DNA from 2 places in the Arthrobacter sp. FW306-2-2C-D06B genome. Region 1 is predicted to be linked to the other one. Evidence: predicted binding sites of a transcription regulator. Region 1 holds the regulator's gene; the other holds the start of a gene.
The links. Region 1 encodes HrcA, which represses chaperone genes, less so after heat shock. Its sites were predicted from a motif close to TTNGCACTCGNNNNNNNCGAGTGCNAA; they were not measured.
Positions count from the first base shown of each region.

Region 2: the regulator HrcA is predicted to act here: its motif matches at 5,604-5,630, upstream of LFT47_RS15705 (FmdB family zinc ribbon protein).

Region 1 covers NZ_CP084560.1:2,460,982-2,468,902, reverse strand. Annotated here, with positions in the region: gene ybeY (rRNA maturation RNase YbeY) at 1-43, opposite strand, end outside; gene LFT47_RS11550 (PhoH family protein) at 40-1,128, opposite strand; gene LFT47_RS11545 (GerMN domain-containing protein) at 1,502-2,437, shown strand; gene LFT47_RS11540 (16S rRNA (uracil(1498)-N(3))-methyltransferase) at 2,471-3,247, opposite strand; gene dnaJ (molecular chaperone DnaJ) at 3,250-4,380, opposite strand; gene hrcA (heat-inducible transcriptional repressor HrcA) at 4,448-5,461, opposite strand; gene LFT47_RS11525 (DUF3097 family protein) at 5,641-6,498, shown strand; gene LFT47_RS11520 (DUF4870 domain-containing protein) at 6,602-7,015, shown strand; gene hemW (radical SAM family heme chaperone HemW) at 7,062-7,921, opposite strand, start outside.
Region 2 covers NZ_CP084560.1:3,363,685-3,371,605, forward strand. Annotated here, with positions in the region: gene LFT47_RS15665 (aminoglycoside phosphotransferase family protein) at 1-618, opposite strand, end outside; gene LFT47_RS15670 (VOC family protein) at 717-1,157, shown strand; tRNA gene LFT47_RS15675 (tRNA-Ala) at 1,342-1,414, opposite strand; gene LFT47_RS15680 (SDR family oxidoreductase) at 1,444-2,205, opposite strand; gene LFT47_RS15685 (hypothetical protein) at 2,248-2,973, opposite strand; gene LFT47_RS15690 (GNAT family N-acetyltransferase) at 3,282-3,902, opposite strand; gene galU (UTP--glucose-1-phosphate uridylyltransferase GalU) at 3,909-4,814, opposite strand; gene LFT47_RS15700 (5-formyltetrahydrofolate cyclo-ligase) at 4,932-5,537, shown strand; gene LFT47_RS15705 (FmdB family zinc ribbon protein) at 5,693-5,956, shown strand; gene cpaB (Flp pilus assembly protein CpaB) at 6,056-6,874, shown strand; gene LFT47_RS21540 (hypothetical protein) at 6,880-7,125, opposite strand; gene LFT47_RS15715 (AAA family ATPase) at 7,135-7,921, opposite strand, start outside.

The DNA of each region.
Region 1 (7,921 bases):
CGTCCACCTGGACGCCGGACTCGTTGTTGACCTCGATGCTCATCGGTGTTCTCCCCGTTTGTCGTGGATCGGCGTGTGCTGGGCACGCACCCGGTGCTTTTCATCCCATGTGCTGTAGGCGGACACGATGTCGGCGACAAGCCGGTGCCTGACGACGTCGGAAGCGTCCAGCATCGTAAAGTTCACGCCGTCGATTCCGTTGAGGATTTCCTGGACGATGCGCAGGCCCGAGGTGGCGCCGAAGGGCAGATCCACCTGGGTGATATCACCCGTCACAACCATCTTGGAGCCGAAGCCCAGGCGGGTCAGGAACATCTTCATCTGTTCCGCGGTGGTGTTCTGGGCCTCATCAAGGATGATGAACGCGTCGTTGAGCGTGCGGCCGCGCATGTACGCAAGCGGTGCTACCTCAATGGTCCCGGCAGCCATAAGGCGCGGGATCGATTCCGGGTCCATCATGTCGTGCAAGGCGTCGTACAAAGGACGCAGGTACGGGTCGATCTTGTCGCTCAAGGTTCCCGGCAGGAAGCCGAGGCGCTCTCCTGCCTCGACAGCAGGCCTCGTGAGGATGATGCGGCTGACTTCCTTGAGCTGCAGTGCCTGGACGGCCTTGGCCATCGCGAGGTACGTCTTGCCGGTGCCCGCAGGACCGATCCCGAAGATCACGGTGTTGTCGTCGATGGCGTCGACGTAGTTCTTCTGGTTGAGCGTTTTGGGGCGGATGGTGCGCCCGCGGCTCGAAAGGATGTTGTGGGTCAGGACTTCGACGGGGTTTTGGAGGGATTGGCTGCGCAACAAGGACACGAGTTGCTGGAGCACGTCCGGAGTGATGACCGTCCCCTTGCCGACCAGGCCGCGGACTTCCTCCAGAAGCCGCATGATCCGGGGAACATCGCTCGACGGTCCGCTGAAGGATAGCTCATTGCCGCGCACATGAAAGTCGACGCCGGGGAACTGGGCTTCGATGTAGCGCAACGCCTCGTCATGGCTGCCAAGGGTCTGAACCATCTGATCCGAGTTGTCGAAGATGACAACTTCCGTCCGGGCGCCCGGGACAGAATGTGGGAACTCGGCCGGACCTGTGTCAACGCTGCCGGCCTTGGGCCGCCCGTTCAATGATTCTGTCATAGTGCTGGCCTTGCGGCCTGTGCTCCTCCGGCTTGGTGATGTCCATCGATTTTCTCCGATGTCCGTCTGCTGGATGGGCGCACGATCGCGGGCCTCGGATTGCTTTCAATCCTACGCCAGCCAGTCTCCGGGGTGGTTCCAGACCGTGCCCGGCGGGGCTGCGGTCGGCCGGACCATGCCGCTTAGGTATCAACTCGGCATCGACCTCGTATCAATCGGATTGCAGTTGGCCGCCGGGGTATCGAAACGCCAGCCCGGGCCCGGGAGACTGTGACAAGCTGATTCATGGGCAAAATGCCCCTGTGCCCGGCCCCCGGGCGCATGACTCCCCCGCACCACCGCGGCCGAACACGAGCAGGAATCCACCATCACCATGCCAGCCGTCACTCCACACGGCACACGCATCCGGAAACGCTCCGCGATGCTTGTGACCGCTTTGACGGCTGCCTTGTTCCTGTCTGGCTGCATTGCCGATCGCACGGGACAGGGATCCACGACTCCGGTCCCCACCCCGACAGTTGCGCTGCAGACGGTGCCGGACAGCAATGCTCCGCTCGAAACAACCCAGGCCTCAAACAAGATCCCCGTGTATTGGATTGGGCGTAGCGACACGGACACCTTCCTGTACCGCGAATTCCGTGACAACCCTGGCAACGAGAACCCCATCACCACGGCCCTGCGGATCATGATGTCCCAGAAGCCGTTGGATCACGATTTCTTCACGCCGTGGCAGAACCCTGGCAGCCTGGCGAGCTCGATTTCCGGTAAGAACGTCGTCACTGTCGATGTTTCCCGCGACGCGTTCAATTCCAATCTCGACGCCGGGATGGCACAGCGGGCGGTCCAGGAACTCGTCTATACCGCCACCGCAGCGGCCGCGAGTTCAGGACTGATCGATTCAGGACAGCAGATCAAGGTGACCATCCTGGTGGACGGGCACACGGATTACATGGCCTTCGGGCAGGTCAAACTAGGCGATCCGATGGTCCGCGACGCATCCATGGTGGCACCGGTGTGGATCATCGACCCGCAGGAGGATCTGACCTTGCCTGCCGGTCCGATCAAGTTCAACGGCCGGAGCACGGACCCGTCGAAGAAACTGCATTGGCAAATCCTTCGCGACAATCCAAACGGCGACAAGTCCTCCTACCTCGCCGGGCAGACCACTGCTTCTACCGTTCCCGGACAAGGCGGAGCCTTCAGCCTCACGGTGGGGCTCGGAGCGGGCCGCTATGAATTGCGGGTTTCCTTGGTGGGGCCGAACGACGCCGACGTCGCGACAGATACCCGTATTTTCAGCGTTCGCTGAGGACGTGCGCTGATCCGGGACGTGCGCTGCGGGCTACCAGCGCCCCAGAATGTCACTGGCGAGCACGACGGCGGCGGGTCCCGCCGTCGACGAGCGAAGCACGTGGTGGCCCAAGAGCGCGGTGACCGCGCCGACGTCGCTGAGCTTCGTCACTTCGCGCGGTGAAATGCCACCCTCCGGGCCGACGATGAGCAGGACTTCCCGGCCCGTTCCGGCATCCGCGTCGGAAACCTCGGCGTGCCACTTCTCCAGGACATCCCGCAGCGGACGTTTCGCGTCCTCATGCAGGATGATCGCCAAGTCAGCCGCGGCAACCGCCGCAGCCAGGCCGGAGCCGTCGACGGCGGCACGCACCTCGGGAATCCACGCGCGCCGCGCCTGCTTGGCGGCTGCCGTGGCGACGGACTGCCACTTCGCGTGGGCTTTGGCAGCCCGCTCACCTTTCCAACGGACGATCGAACGCTCCGCCTGCCAGGGCACGACGGCGTCGATCCCGAGTTCCGTTGCCGTCTCGACGGCAAGTTCGTCACGGTCGCCCTTCGCGAGGGCCTGGACCAACACGAGCCGCACGGGTGCCCGGTGCTCCTCCTGGACAGCGGAGGCAAGGACTGTCAGGGTTCCCTGCCCGGATTCGGTCACGGTGCCCGTGAGCCGTTTTCCGGCACCGTCGGCAATATCGACGGCTTCGCCGATTTCCAGGCGCTTGACGGTGACAGCATGCGTGGCTTCGGCGCCGTCGAGCACGAAAGTGTCTCCAGGGCCGAGCCCGTCAAGCGTTCCGGCTGCTGCGAAGAATACGGGGTTGCTCACCGCTACAGGTTACCGAGCTTGTCCCGCAGCTTCGCGAACATACCGCCACTGGCCACGAGCTTGCCTTCGGTGAACTGCTCTCCGCGCAATTTGGCCAGTTGGCGAAGCAGGTCTTCCTGGGCGGCGTCGAGCTTGCCGGGCGTCTCTACGTGCAGGTGCACCTTGAGGTCTCCCCTGCCGTAGCCGCGAAGATGGGTGACGCCGAGGCCGCGCAGGGTGATGACTTCGCCGGACTGCGTGCCGGACTTGACGTCAATTTCCTGGGGACCGTCGAAAGTCTCAAGCTGCAGCTCAGTACCCAGTGCCGCGGCAGTCATGGGAACGCTCAGCGTGGCGTGAAGGTCGTCGCCTTCGCGGATGTAGGTGGAGTCACTGTTGACCCGGATCTCCACGTAGAGGTCGCCGGGAGGGCCGCCCGCGGGACCTGCTTCGCCTTGCGACGACAGCTGGATGCGGGTCCCGGTAGCGACGCCGCCAGGCACCTTGACGGTCAGTGAACGGCGGCTGCGGATGCGGCCCTGGCCGTTGCACTCATTGCAAGGATCCTTGATGATCGAGCCGAAACCTTCGCACGATCCACACGGTGCGGCAGTCATGACCTGGCCGAGGATCGAGCGCACAGCCCGCTGGACCTGGCCCGAGCCGCCACAGATGTCGCAGCGCTCCGGGTGGGTCCCCGGACGGCAGCATGAGCCTTCGCACGTGGGACAGATGACGGCGGTGTCCACCTCAAGCTTCTTGTTGACACCGAACACGGCCTCACGCAAGTCGATGCGAACGCTGATCAGGGCGTCCTGCCCGCGGCGCATACGTGATGCGGGGCCCTGCATGCCGCCACCTCCTCCGCCGAAGAAGGTATCGAAGATGTCCTGGAAGGCGAATCCCTGGCCCGCGTATCCTCCACCGAAACCGTTGTCGGTCCCGTTCTCGTTGCCAGTGGCGTCGTAGACGCGGCGCTTCTGTGGGTCGGAGAGGACCTCGTAAGCGTGGGTCACCGCCTTGAATTCCTCGGCTGCTCCGGCCCCGGGGTTCACATCGGGGTGCAGCTTACGTGCGAGTTTGCGGTAGGCCTTTTTGATCTCCTCGCCGGTTGCTTCCGGCGAGACGCCCAGAACGTCATAGTGACTGCTCAAAGTCGGTATCTCTTCCTTGTTTACGGTTCCACTGCGTTTCTTGCGAGGCGCCTTCCAGCCGAGGCTGTCAGCCGCCCAGAATGCGGGAAAGGTAGCGTGCGACGGCACGGACGGCCGCCATGGTGTTGGGATAATCCATGCGGGTGGGTCCAAGAATGCCGATCTTGGCACTGCTGCCAGGACCGTAGCCCGTGGCAACCACCGAAGCCTCGGAGAGGCCGTCGTAGGGGTTTTCTCGGCCGATGCTCACCGTGACTCCGCGGGGGTCCTCCGCCATATCCGACAACAGCCGCAACATGACCACCTGCTCCTCGAGCGCTTCGAGGACCGGACCGATGCTCAGCGGGAAGTCCACGTTGGAACGGGCCAGGTTTGCCGTGCCTGCCATGACCATGCGCTCGTCGCGGCTCCGCTCGGCAAGCCTTTCCAGGCCGTGGGCAAGCGCGCCTGCAAGGTTGCGAAGCGTCGGCGGGCACAAGGCAACCACCGAGGGCAGGACTTGCGGCATGAGGTCGAGCTGGGAGCCGGCAATGCTTCCAAGGAACCGCGCGCGCAAGGCCATGAGCTCTTCGTCGGTGGCGTCTGTCGCTGCGTGCACAACACCCTGTTCCACTTTGCCCGAATCGGCGATCAATACCACCAAGACCTGGCGCGGTGCCAAAAGGACAAACTCGATGTGCCGGACGCGCGCGCGGCTCAGGTGCGGGTACTGGACGACGGCGACCTGGTTGGTCAGTTGGGAAAGGAGCCGGACGGTGCGCTCAAGGATGTCCTCGACGTCGTCGGGTCCCTCAAGCAAGGAATGGATGGCCCGGCGCTCGGCAGCCGAAAGCGGCTTGACCTCGGAGATCCGGTCGACGAACAGGCGGTAGCCCTTGTCCGTGGGAATGCGGCCGGCACTCGTGTGTGGTGCTGCAATGAGGCCTTCTTCTTCCAGAAGTGCCATGTCATTGCGGATGGTGGCGCTCGACACTCCCAAATGGTGCCGCTCGACCAAGGCTTTGGAGCCGACCGGCTCGCGGGAGTGAACGTAGTCCTCCACGATGGCGCGTAACACCTCAAGCTTGCGTGGTTCGCTCACTGCCCACCTCCAATCAACAATTCAACAATTAGCACTCAACATGCCCAAGTGCTAACAAGTCTAGTATGAGCCACCTCGTTGTTAGCATTGGTACCGCTCGCGGCGAACATGATTCCCGCGCGGCCGTGGGTAACGCCACGGACCGTCAACGATCCCCCTAGCAAAAAGGTGTGAAGACCGTGTCTTACGACAATTGGGGCCCGCAAGACCTCTCCTCGCCTACAAAACGGCAACTTCCTGAGGTGCCCGTTGAACGCGGGATGGTCCTCGAGGACGTGCAGTCAGGTTGGGTCGGTGCCGTGACCAGGGTGGAGAAGTCCGGGGGCATGCACATCGTGGTGCTTGAGGACCGGCGGGGAAAAGCCAAATCGTTCCGCCTCGGATTCGGATTCCTCCTGGAGGGACAAGCAGTAAAGCTCGTACCCCCGGCTCCACGCGCGGCGGCCGCCAAGGGCGCGGCGCAAGCTGGCAGGACGGCATCGGGATCCGTCCGCGTCGCCGGGCAGCGGGCCCAAGTCGCCAAGGCGAGCCGGATCTGGGTGGAAGGCAAGCACGACGCCGAACTCGTGGAAAAGGTGTGGGGAGATGATCTCCGGGTGGAGGGCATCGTCGTCGAGCCCTTGCACGGCGTGGACGATCTCAAGGCGGCCATTGCCGGGTTCTCCCCCGGCCCGGGCCGCCGGCTCGGAATCCTCGTGGACCACTTGGTACCGGATTCGAAGGAGTCGCGGATTGCTGCCGACGCCATGACACTGCCGGGCGCCGCGGGAAACGTCCTGATCGTGGGACATCCCTACGTGGACGTCTGGCAGGCCATCCGGCCCAGGGTGTTGGGGATCGAGCAATGGCCAACCATCGCGCGCGGCACGGATTGGAAGACCGGCATTCTGAGGTCGTTCGGCTGGCCGCATGAGACGGCCGAAGACGTCGGATTGGGTTGGCAAAAGCTTCTGGGCGCCGTCCACAGCTACGCCGATTTGGAGGCCTCTTTGCTGGGTCGCGTGGAGGAAGTGATCGATTTCCTGACCGTTCCGTGAGGATTGCCTGCCCCCGGGCACAGGAGTTGGTCGGCTGATCGCGTGCCGAGCAAGTATTCTGGGACAGCAACACCGCACCGATAGATACTCGAAGGAAGATACTGTGGCAGACAACGCTCCTGACGATCGGGATGGCACCTCGGGCCAGTCCCAGTACCACGGCGTTCCTGCCAACGCGCTGCCCTTGACAGCCTCGGAAGACCGGCAGTGGGCAACCCTGGCGCACTTCGGCGGGATCCTTGGCTGCGTGCCTTCGCTTCTGATCTACCTGATCTTCCGCGAACGTGGCCCGTTCACGGCACAGGAATCCAAGGAAGCCCTCAACTTCACTTTGCCTCCGACGATCGCCGCAGTACTCGCCAACATCCTCGTCTTGCTTCCGGTGGTCGGAAACCTCTTCGCCGTCCTTGCCACGGCGATCTGGGTCGCGGTGACCTGTTTCTCGGTGTCGGCCGGAATCCGCGTCAACCACGGTCAGCCGCACCGCTACCGCTTCAACCTGCGCTGGATCAAGTAGCCGGTCTTCATGGATGCCGGCTCGCGCCAACCCCTACCGCCGGACGTTAGTCCGGAAGGATCCGGCGGACCACGGCGTCCGCGAGTAGCCGGCCCTTGAGTGTGAGGACCAGTCGTCCTTGGAAGGCCGCAGCAGGCTCAACCAGGCCGTCGGCAATGAGGCCTGCGACGGCGTGGCGTCCCACCTTGTCGAGCGCGTCGACTTGAAGCCCGGTGCCGAGCCGGGCCTCCAGCATGATGCGCTCCACTTCCCGGGTGCCGGCGTCGAGCGTTTCACGTCCAGCGGCGGGCGACACTCCGCCACCGAGCCTGTTGGCATAGGCGGTGGGGTGTTTGACGTTCCACCAGCGGACGCCGCCCATGTGTGAATGCGCGCCGGGTCCGATGCCCCACCAATCGTCTCCGCGCCAGTAGGCAAGGTTGTGTTTGCACGCCTGTTCGGGTGTGCGGGACCAATTGCTGACCTCGTACCAGTCCAGTCCGGCGGCACTGATCAGCTGGTCGGCGAGTTCGTATTTGGCGGCGTGGTCGTCGTCGTCGATTCCGGGAACTTCTCCGCGCCGGATCTGTGCCGCCAGTTTGGTGCCTTCTTCCACGATCAGCGCGTAGGCGCTGATGTGGTCCGGACCGTAGGACAGAGCAGTCTCCAGTGAGGTCCGCCAATCAGCCATGGACTCGCCGGGAATGCCGTAGATGAGGTCGAGGCTCACGGCGAGGCCGGCGTCGCGCGCCCATTGGACCACCAAAGGGACCCGGCTGGGAGTGTGTGTACGGTCCAGGACTTTGAGTACGTGAGGGACCGCCGACTGCATGCCGAAGGAAATCCGCGTAAAGCCGGCGTCGGCGAGCAGCTGGAGGGACTCGGGCGTCACAGAGTCCGGATTCGCCTCAGTGGTGACCTCGGCTC
Region 2 (7,921 bases), 900 kb from region 1:
GAGGATCACATTTCCGGGAATGAGATCCTTGTGGGACATCACATCGTCACCGTGACGAGGCAGCGATCTGAGCGATGCCCAGGCCCGGCGGAGCCGATCCACCGGCAAGAGCCCCTCGCTCTGTTGCAGGCAATGCGCGATCCACCGATCGTGCGCGGCCAACTCCCCGCCGCGGCCTTCGCCGGAGAACGAGCGACCCATTGTGTCCGCCTGCCGAAGGCTCGCGATGAGCGCCGCAAGGTCCACCGCGAAGGATGTCGACGCCGCGACCGAGGCAGGGGTCGCGATCTCGCCGTCGATCCACGTTTGGACAGACCAGGGTAACGGGTACTCTCCGCTTGGCCCACCAATCGCAACAGGCAAAGGGGACGGCACGGTGCTCACTGCGGCGAACTCGCGCATTGCAGAGTGTTCCGCGAGAAGGACTTCGCGGACTTCGCGAACGTCACCGCCTTGCATTGGGAACCTGGCGGCGCACCCTGTTCCCACCCGGTACAGGTAATTGACCGTTCCGGCACTCTCGACCGCGGTCACTTCCGATTCCGAGACCGAAGGAAACAGGCCCCGCACCAGGCGCACGGCTTCAGTTCGTCCGAGGCTGAGCTGGTTCTCATGCATGGTCACCCCCCAAGCCTACGCACGGGCCGTACCAGCCAATCGGCAGGCTTGATAGGCTCCGTCTTGGGCCGTGAAACGAACACTTTGGAGGCTTTCCCATGTCGCGCATCATGCGGTTCGACCACGTCGGTGTCACCGTTCAAGACCTTGACCACGTGACGGCGTTCTTCGTTGGGCTCGGCCTCGAGGTCGAGGGCCGGACCTTCGTGGAGGGCGAATTCATCGACACGGTCATAGCGATCCCCGATTCCCGCACGGAGATCGTCATGTTGCGGACACCGGACGGAGGAACAGGGGTCGAGCTATCCAGCTTCGTCCGGCCGGACCCCGAGCCGGGATCGCCTGCCGCCATGGCCAACGAACTAGGGCTGCGCAGCCTGTCCTTCGAAGTCGACGATCTCCAGGCCCACGTCGACCGGCTTGCCGCCGAGGGATACGGGTTGGTCGGCGGCATCGGCCAGTACGAAGGAGCCTGGCGCATGGCCTACGTGCGAGGTCCAGAGGGAATCATCGTGTCCCTGGCTGAGCGGATCATCTGACGCGAACCGGGCCGCGTCACGCCGAGCGGGTTTTCGGCGCCCCCGACGGACTGCGAGCCCGGGATTCCGGGGTTTCGGAGGAGTCCGGGCGCCAAAAAAGTGCGTGGCGTGACGCAGTTCCAAGAATGGGGAACGAAAAAGGCCCTCCGTCCCAGCGTTTCCGCAGGTCAAAGGGCCTTCCCTGTGGAGCTAAGGAGATTCGAACTCCTGACCTCTTCGATGCGAACGAAGCGCTCTACCAACTGAGCTATAGCCCCTGGTCAACTGAACGTTGCCAGACCCTAGGCTACAAACTTTCTTCGCGCTTCGCCAACCAGGCCTCGAATCTCTCGGTTCCGATTCGCTGCTCCGGAATGAGATTCAGCCCGCTCCGAAGATATTTGCCCATCGCTCCGGGCAGCGGCAGCTCCACGATCCGCCCATGTCCGGTAGATTTTCGCCAGATCCCAGCGAGGTCGCGCATCGTCCGGATCTCCGGCCCTCCGATGGTCCGGACCCGGTGCCGCTCTGGAGACGGCGCCCCGAGCGCCTCCGAAAGCAACTCGGACGCCACATCCGACGGTGAAATCGTTTGAAAGCGTGCGCCCTTGAAGACCGGGATGAGGCGGACTTTCGCCCCGGCCTGGAACACCGCGGCCACGAGGCTGTGGAACTGGGTGGCCCGCACAACCACCGTCTCAAGCGCCGAATTCGCGTAGACCCGTTCTTTATCTGCTTTGGAGACGTAAAAGGCCGCGTTGCTCTGGTCGCAGTTGATGATGGAGAGGAGAACCGCCTTGCGGACGCCGGCATCGGCCGCCGCGGCGAGCAGGCGCGCGCCGCCGTCGGCGAAATTCTTGCGGGCCTTCCCGAACTGCCCTTCCAAGCAATCAATCACGACGTCGGCCCCCTGCAGGGCTTCCGCCAGCCCGCTGCCTGTGGTGACGTCAGCCTGAAAGTAGCGGGCGCCGTCGTGATGGACCGATGACGTACCCGACGGCGGGCGGCGGCTCAGCACCGTCACGCCTAGTCCGGCGTCGAGCGCCAAACGGACGACTTCACGGCCCACCTGTCCGGTGCCACCTGCGACGCAGACACTAGCCAAGGGAGGTTATGCCCGGCGGCGCTGCAAAACGTCGTCGAGGTTGCTGAGCGCGCTCTGAGGCTTGCCGTGCTGCGCCTGGACCGACGGGGCCGCGGACGGCACGCTGGCCGGCTTCAATGTCGGCTTGCCGAGAGGCTTGGGAGCGTCAGGCAAGTCGAGGGGTTCTGGTGCCGGCCGAGGCGCCTTGGCCGCGTCGACGTATGTTGGTTTGGGAACGTCCACCGGCTGCCATTCGGATTCCTTGGATTCCGCCGTAAACCGGACAGTGTTGTCGCCGGCGGCGACGGCAACATTGAGGGCAGCCTGACGAAGTTCGACGGCGGTAAGGCGGGTCGCTTCCCGGGCATGGGCTTCGGCGTCGAAGATCTTGGTAGCCGGGCGGTCCGAGGCCGGAGGACCTACGCTGGGGCTCTCAACCGTGGGGCCCATTGCGTTGCGGAAGGCCCTGTTCATCTTCGCTCTGCGGTCCCTGATGGCCAGCCGGCGAAGCAGGAAGACGGTCCCGACCACGCCGACGATGGATACCAATGGCACCCAGCCCGAAACGAGGCCCAGAATGCGCAGCACGCCGGAAACGGCTGCCGTGAGTAACAGGAGGAGACCGGCGAGAGCAAGGGCGCAGCGCCCGTATCTGACTTTGAAGGCCGCTGTGTCCGATGCAGCATCACGCCGTTCGCCGGCGCCAGCCGATACCTCGGGCAATGCGGTTGCGGTGCTCTGCATGGTTTCCATTGCTTTCTCCTGCCGAGGGGTGATTGACAGAACCACCCCGGCTTGCGGTTCATGAGCGTCTTCGTGGATCACATCTGCTGGCATGTCACCGGCCACTTGGACGTGGTTGTGACGATTCCGCAGTATGTATGGCGCAACCCAAACAATCCACAGCGCGACAGCAATGACCAATATCACCGAGCTGCTGAGAGGGAAGTCCACAATCAAAACCGTAGAAGCAAATACGCGGAGGCCGCCGCATTGCCCACGGTGTGTCGCCGGAGAGTCGGCAAATCAATGGATTTACCGACTCTCGTACACCCAGCGGACTAGTTGGCCCCGCGTCTCAGCCAAGCAGCCAGCAAACCCCCAGGGATCTCCTCCGAGGTCAACGCAAAGCTTCGATGGTCAGCCCATTCGCCGTTGATGTGAAGGAAACGCTCACGGCGGCCTTCGTCTCGGAATCCCAGCTTCTCAACGACCCGCAGGCTCGGCCCGTTCTCGGGCCGGATGTTGATCTCCATCCGGTGAAGGCCAAGGGCCTCAAAGCAATGGTCGGTCGCCATGGCAACCGCAGTAGGCGCTATTCCGCGACCGGCCCGGGCCTGGTCGACCCAATAGCCAAGGGTGGCCGTCATCGCCGATCCCCACATAATCGAGGAGACCGTCAACTGCCCGACGATCCTGGGCTCCGGGAACCCCGGAATGCGCTCCGTGATCACAAACGGAAGGGCACTGGCTTGCCGAGCCTGCGCGTTCAGGGAAGCCACCATCTGCCGGTAGTTCGGCAGGCGACCGCCAGGGGCCGGGTTGGAGGCTTCCCAAGGCGCCAGCCACTCACTATTGCGCGAGCGGACCTCGGTCCATTCCTTCTTGTCCCGGAAATGAATGGGACGCAAGATGAGGTCGCCGCTCTCCAGCGTCACCGGCCAAATGGCCGACCCCCACACGGGCAGCTACTCGCTGAGGCCGGCAGTAAAGCCAGGCAACCACTCACGCAAGCCCGGCCCGAGGTCCTCACTGTCGCACGCAAGCTGGACGCAGGCTTTGAGGTAGCTGAGCTTGTCCCCGGTATCGTATCGACGGCCGCGGAAGACGACTCCGTAGACGCCGCTACCTTCGCCGTCGCCCGCAGCGAGTACTTGAAGCGCATCCGTCAGCTGGATCTCTCCCCCACGGCCCGGTTCGGTTTTCTCGAGAACGTCGAAAACCGAGGGGTGAAGCACGTAGCGGCCGATCACGGCCAAGTTGGACGGAGCTTCATCGACAGCGGGCTTTTCCACAAGTTGCTTGATGCGGACGTAGCCGTCCTCGCCGATATCTTCAATGTCCGCACAGCCGTAGGCGCTGATCTGGGAGGGCTCGACTTCGATGAGGGCCACAACGGAACCACCGGTTTTGTGCTGGACCTCGATCATGTCGCTCAGGAGTGTGTCCCGCGCGTCGATAAGGTCGTCACCGAGAAGAACGGCAAAAGGTTCGTACCCGACATGCTGCTTTGCACGCAACACTGCGTGTCCCAGCCCTTTGGGGTCACCCTGACGGACGTAGTGAATGTCGCCGAGGTTACTGGTAGCCTGCACCGACTCCAGCTTGGTGGTGTCACCCTTGGCCTCGAGGGTCGCTTCCAAAGCCGGTACCCGGTCGAAGTGGTCCTCCAACGCACGTTTGTTGCGGCCTGTGATCATGAGGACGTCGTTGAGTCCCACGCTCACGGCTTCTTCGACGACATATTGGATGGCCGGCTTGTCGACTACCGGGAGCATCTCTTTGGGCATGGCTTTTGTAGCAGGCAGGAACCTGGTGCCGAGTCCGGCAACGGGGATAACGGCCTTGCGGACGGTGCAGTTGTTGGAAGTCACCGGACTAATCTAACGGAAGGAGCTGGACATTGGGCAAAAGGAACCTGTGCGGATAGAAGCGACTCCACTATTTCTTCCCCCTCCCCAAGCTGCAAAGCTGCGTGAACAGGAGCAAAAATGACTTTGAAAGACGATATCCGCCGGGACTACCGCAAGCGCCGGCTGACTTTGACAAGGCAACAGCGGGTTGACGCTGGAACCGGGATTGCCCTCGGTGGCCTCTCCTGGGCGGATTCCGTTGCCCGGGGGAAACCGTCGACTTTTGCCGCCTATCTCGGAGTAGCCGCCGAGCCGCCGACAATGCCCTTGCTTGCGGCGCTCCACGCCGCCGGCCACAGGATCCTTCTTCCCGTCTGTGAACCGGAACGGCGTCTGAGCTGGGTCTATTGGACACCGGATACGGCCTTTGTCCGCTCAAAGTACGCACCGATTGACGAGCCGGTGGGCGAACGATTCGACAGCGACGTCATCAGGGATGCCACTGGAATCTTCCTCCCGGCCACCGCTGTCGATGAAGACGGAAACCGTATCGGCCAAGGGGGCGGTTACTACGATCGGCTCCTTGACAAGCTCGACGCCGATGGGCAGCGTCCGCCGACTGTCGCCGTCGTATATGACCACGAAGTGCTGGCCGCGGGGACGATCCCGGCCGAACCGTTCGACAAGCCGGTGGCGGAGGCACTTACCCCCTACCGGATCGTCCGGCTGGTTCCGGCCGATTGATCGGGGCTTCAGGCCTGTCTACTCCGCCACATTTTGTGGTAGCGGCCCCGACTCCGGATGATAGAATTGGCACTCAGGCCCTGGGACTGCTAATGGACGGAACAATCCGCCTTGGCAGCACAGGACCTGTAGTTCGTCCCGGAGGAGGATCACCAGTGCCCACATATGCCTATGCCTGCAAAGACTGCGGACATGCCTTTGACATCGTTCAGTCGTTCACGGACAGCTCCCTGTCCGACTGCCCTGAATGCCAAGGGTCGTTGCGTAAGAAGTTCAACAGCGTGGGCGTCGTCTTCAAGGGATCGGGCTTCTACCGCACCGACTCCCGGGACTCCAAGGGAAGCACCGTTTCGGCCGCTCCCGCCTCACCAGCTGCGCCTTCGGCTCCAGCGTCGGTTCCGGCGGCTGCCGCGAGCTGATTGCGGTTTCCAGTCGCTCCCGGTTTTCCACATAGCTCAACGTTCCACATAGCTCATAAAGCCCTGCCGCGGGCCCGCGGACCCGGTTAGCGTGGCACCATGCCCGCAATCCCGAACGTACCCCCGGATCCCATGTCCGCCGGATCATTGTCGCTTCCGCGCGATAAACTCCTCGCACCGATCAGCAGGGCCCGCACCCGCCGTCTCCAGGCTCTTCCCTTCAGGGCCGGCGGACATCGGGGCGCTAGCGCGGGACCATCCAAACACCGCAGCTTCGGTAGCTGGTTAAACCGCAACCGTCGCCTCGTCGTGGCGCTCCTGCTATGCGTGGCCGCCGGGATCGCAGTCCATCAACTGACTCCCGCTTCGGAGCAACGAGCCACGGTCCTGGCCGCCGCGCGGGATCTTCCCGCCGGGTCCGCCTTGACGGATACCGACCTCAAGCCCCTCGCTGTCCTTCCTGATGGAATTCCAGCCGGGGCACTCACCCCGGGAACCGGATACGGCGGAAAGCAGCTTGCCTCGCCGCTGCGGAAGGGGCAGATCCCCACAGACGCCCAACTCCTGGGACCGGGCCTGCTGACCGGGACCGCACTCGCGACGGCGGCCGTTCCACTTCGCATGGCCGATCCCGCTTCAATTCAGCTCATCTCGTCCGGCCAGTTGGTCAACGTTGTGCTCACCGTGGCAGACGGACTTGAAGGGCCAGGCAAGAAATCCGAACTCTTGGCATCTGCGGTGCCGGTTTTGTGGACATCCGCGCAAGGAGGCAAAGCGAACCAATGGTTGGGCACGAACGAGGCGGACGGCCTTGTGGTTGTCGCCGCCAATCCGCAGCAGGCCGAAATCCTCGCCGGAGCTTCCACTCGCGGGAAACTGTTCTTTGTCCTCGTCAATCCCTCTGACAACCTGTCATGAAATATTCAGCCCCAGTGCGGGGGCCTTTGTTCCTTCAGCCAAGCGTCATGGTCGTAGCCGGGCTCATCACCCCAGCGGCGCGGATCGTCCTCGGAGGCTTTCTTGGGCAGAATGCTTTCTTCCACCTGCTTCCGCTCGGGCGCGGGCTTCACTCTTGTTTTCTCCTGCTCGTCCAACTCGATGTCAGCGCCTACCGCATCGGCACTGGCGTCCGCAGGGTGCTTGGATTGAGTGCTTTTGCTTTCCGCCATTGCGCTTCCTTAGGGGATCGCCGGTCCCGGGCCAGGGCCTTCGGTACTGCCGGGTCCGGCCGCGGCCGACTCCGCCTGTCTGTTCAGTTCCAATTGTTCAACATCAATGTCCAGGAATCCATCGTGGACTGCACCGTACGAGGGTGCTATCGGCTTCTCCAGTCCCAAGTAGGACCCGATGCGGTCAGCGCAGGACGAAGGATCAGTGAATACTTCAATGGTCCACAATGACATGTAACGCCAGCCAAGTCGTTCCAGCAATTGGGGCCGCAGCCGGCTGCGCTCCCTGACGCTCATGCGGCGGTATCGTTCCGTGCCATCGGATTCAATGGCCACCGGGGTGGGCATTTCGGTGTCATCACGGCCTATGGTGTGCACGGGGTCTGCTGCCGCGGCAATGTCCAAGGCTCCGTCGTAGTGGTGCCACACCCGGGCTCCACGGGCACGGAGTCGCTCGCCCAGATCCGCCACCAAAGGATCCTCACCGAGCGCTTGCTCGCTGGCAGCAGCCCTGGTGGCAGGTGTCCCCAGTTCCGAATTCCCGGACAGTTCACGGTCAAGGAGTTCATGGAATTCAACGGCGCCGTGAGCCAGCCGGTCCAGATCGAGGTCCTCCGGGCGGAAGCAGCTCAGGACGTGCAACGATCTCCGGGAACGGGTCATTGCCAAGGCAAACTTGTTTCGCCCGCCTTCGACGGACAGGGGCCCGAAACTGTGGAGGGCCCTGCCATGGGGAGTGCGCCCGAAGCCCAAGGAGAAGATGATATGGTCGCGGACCAGTCCCTGTGCGCGCTCC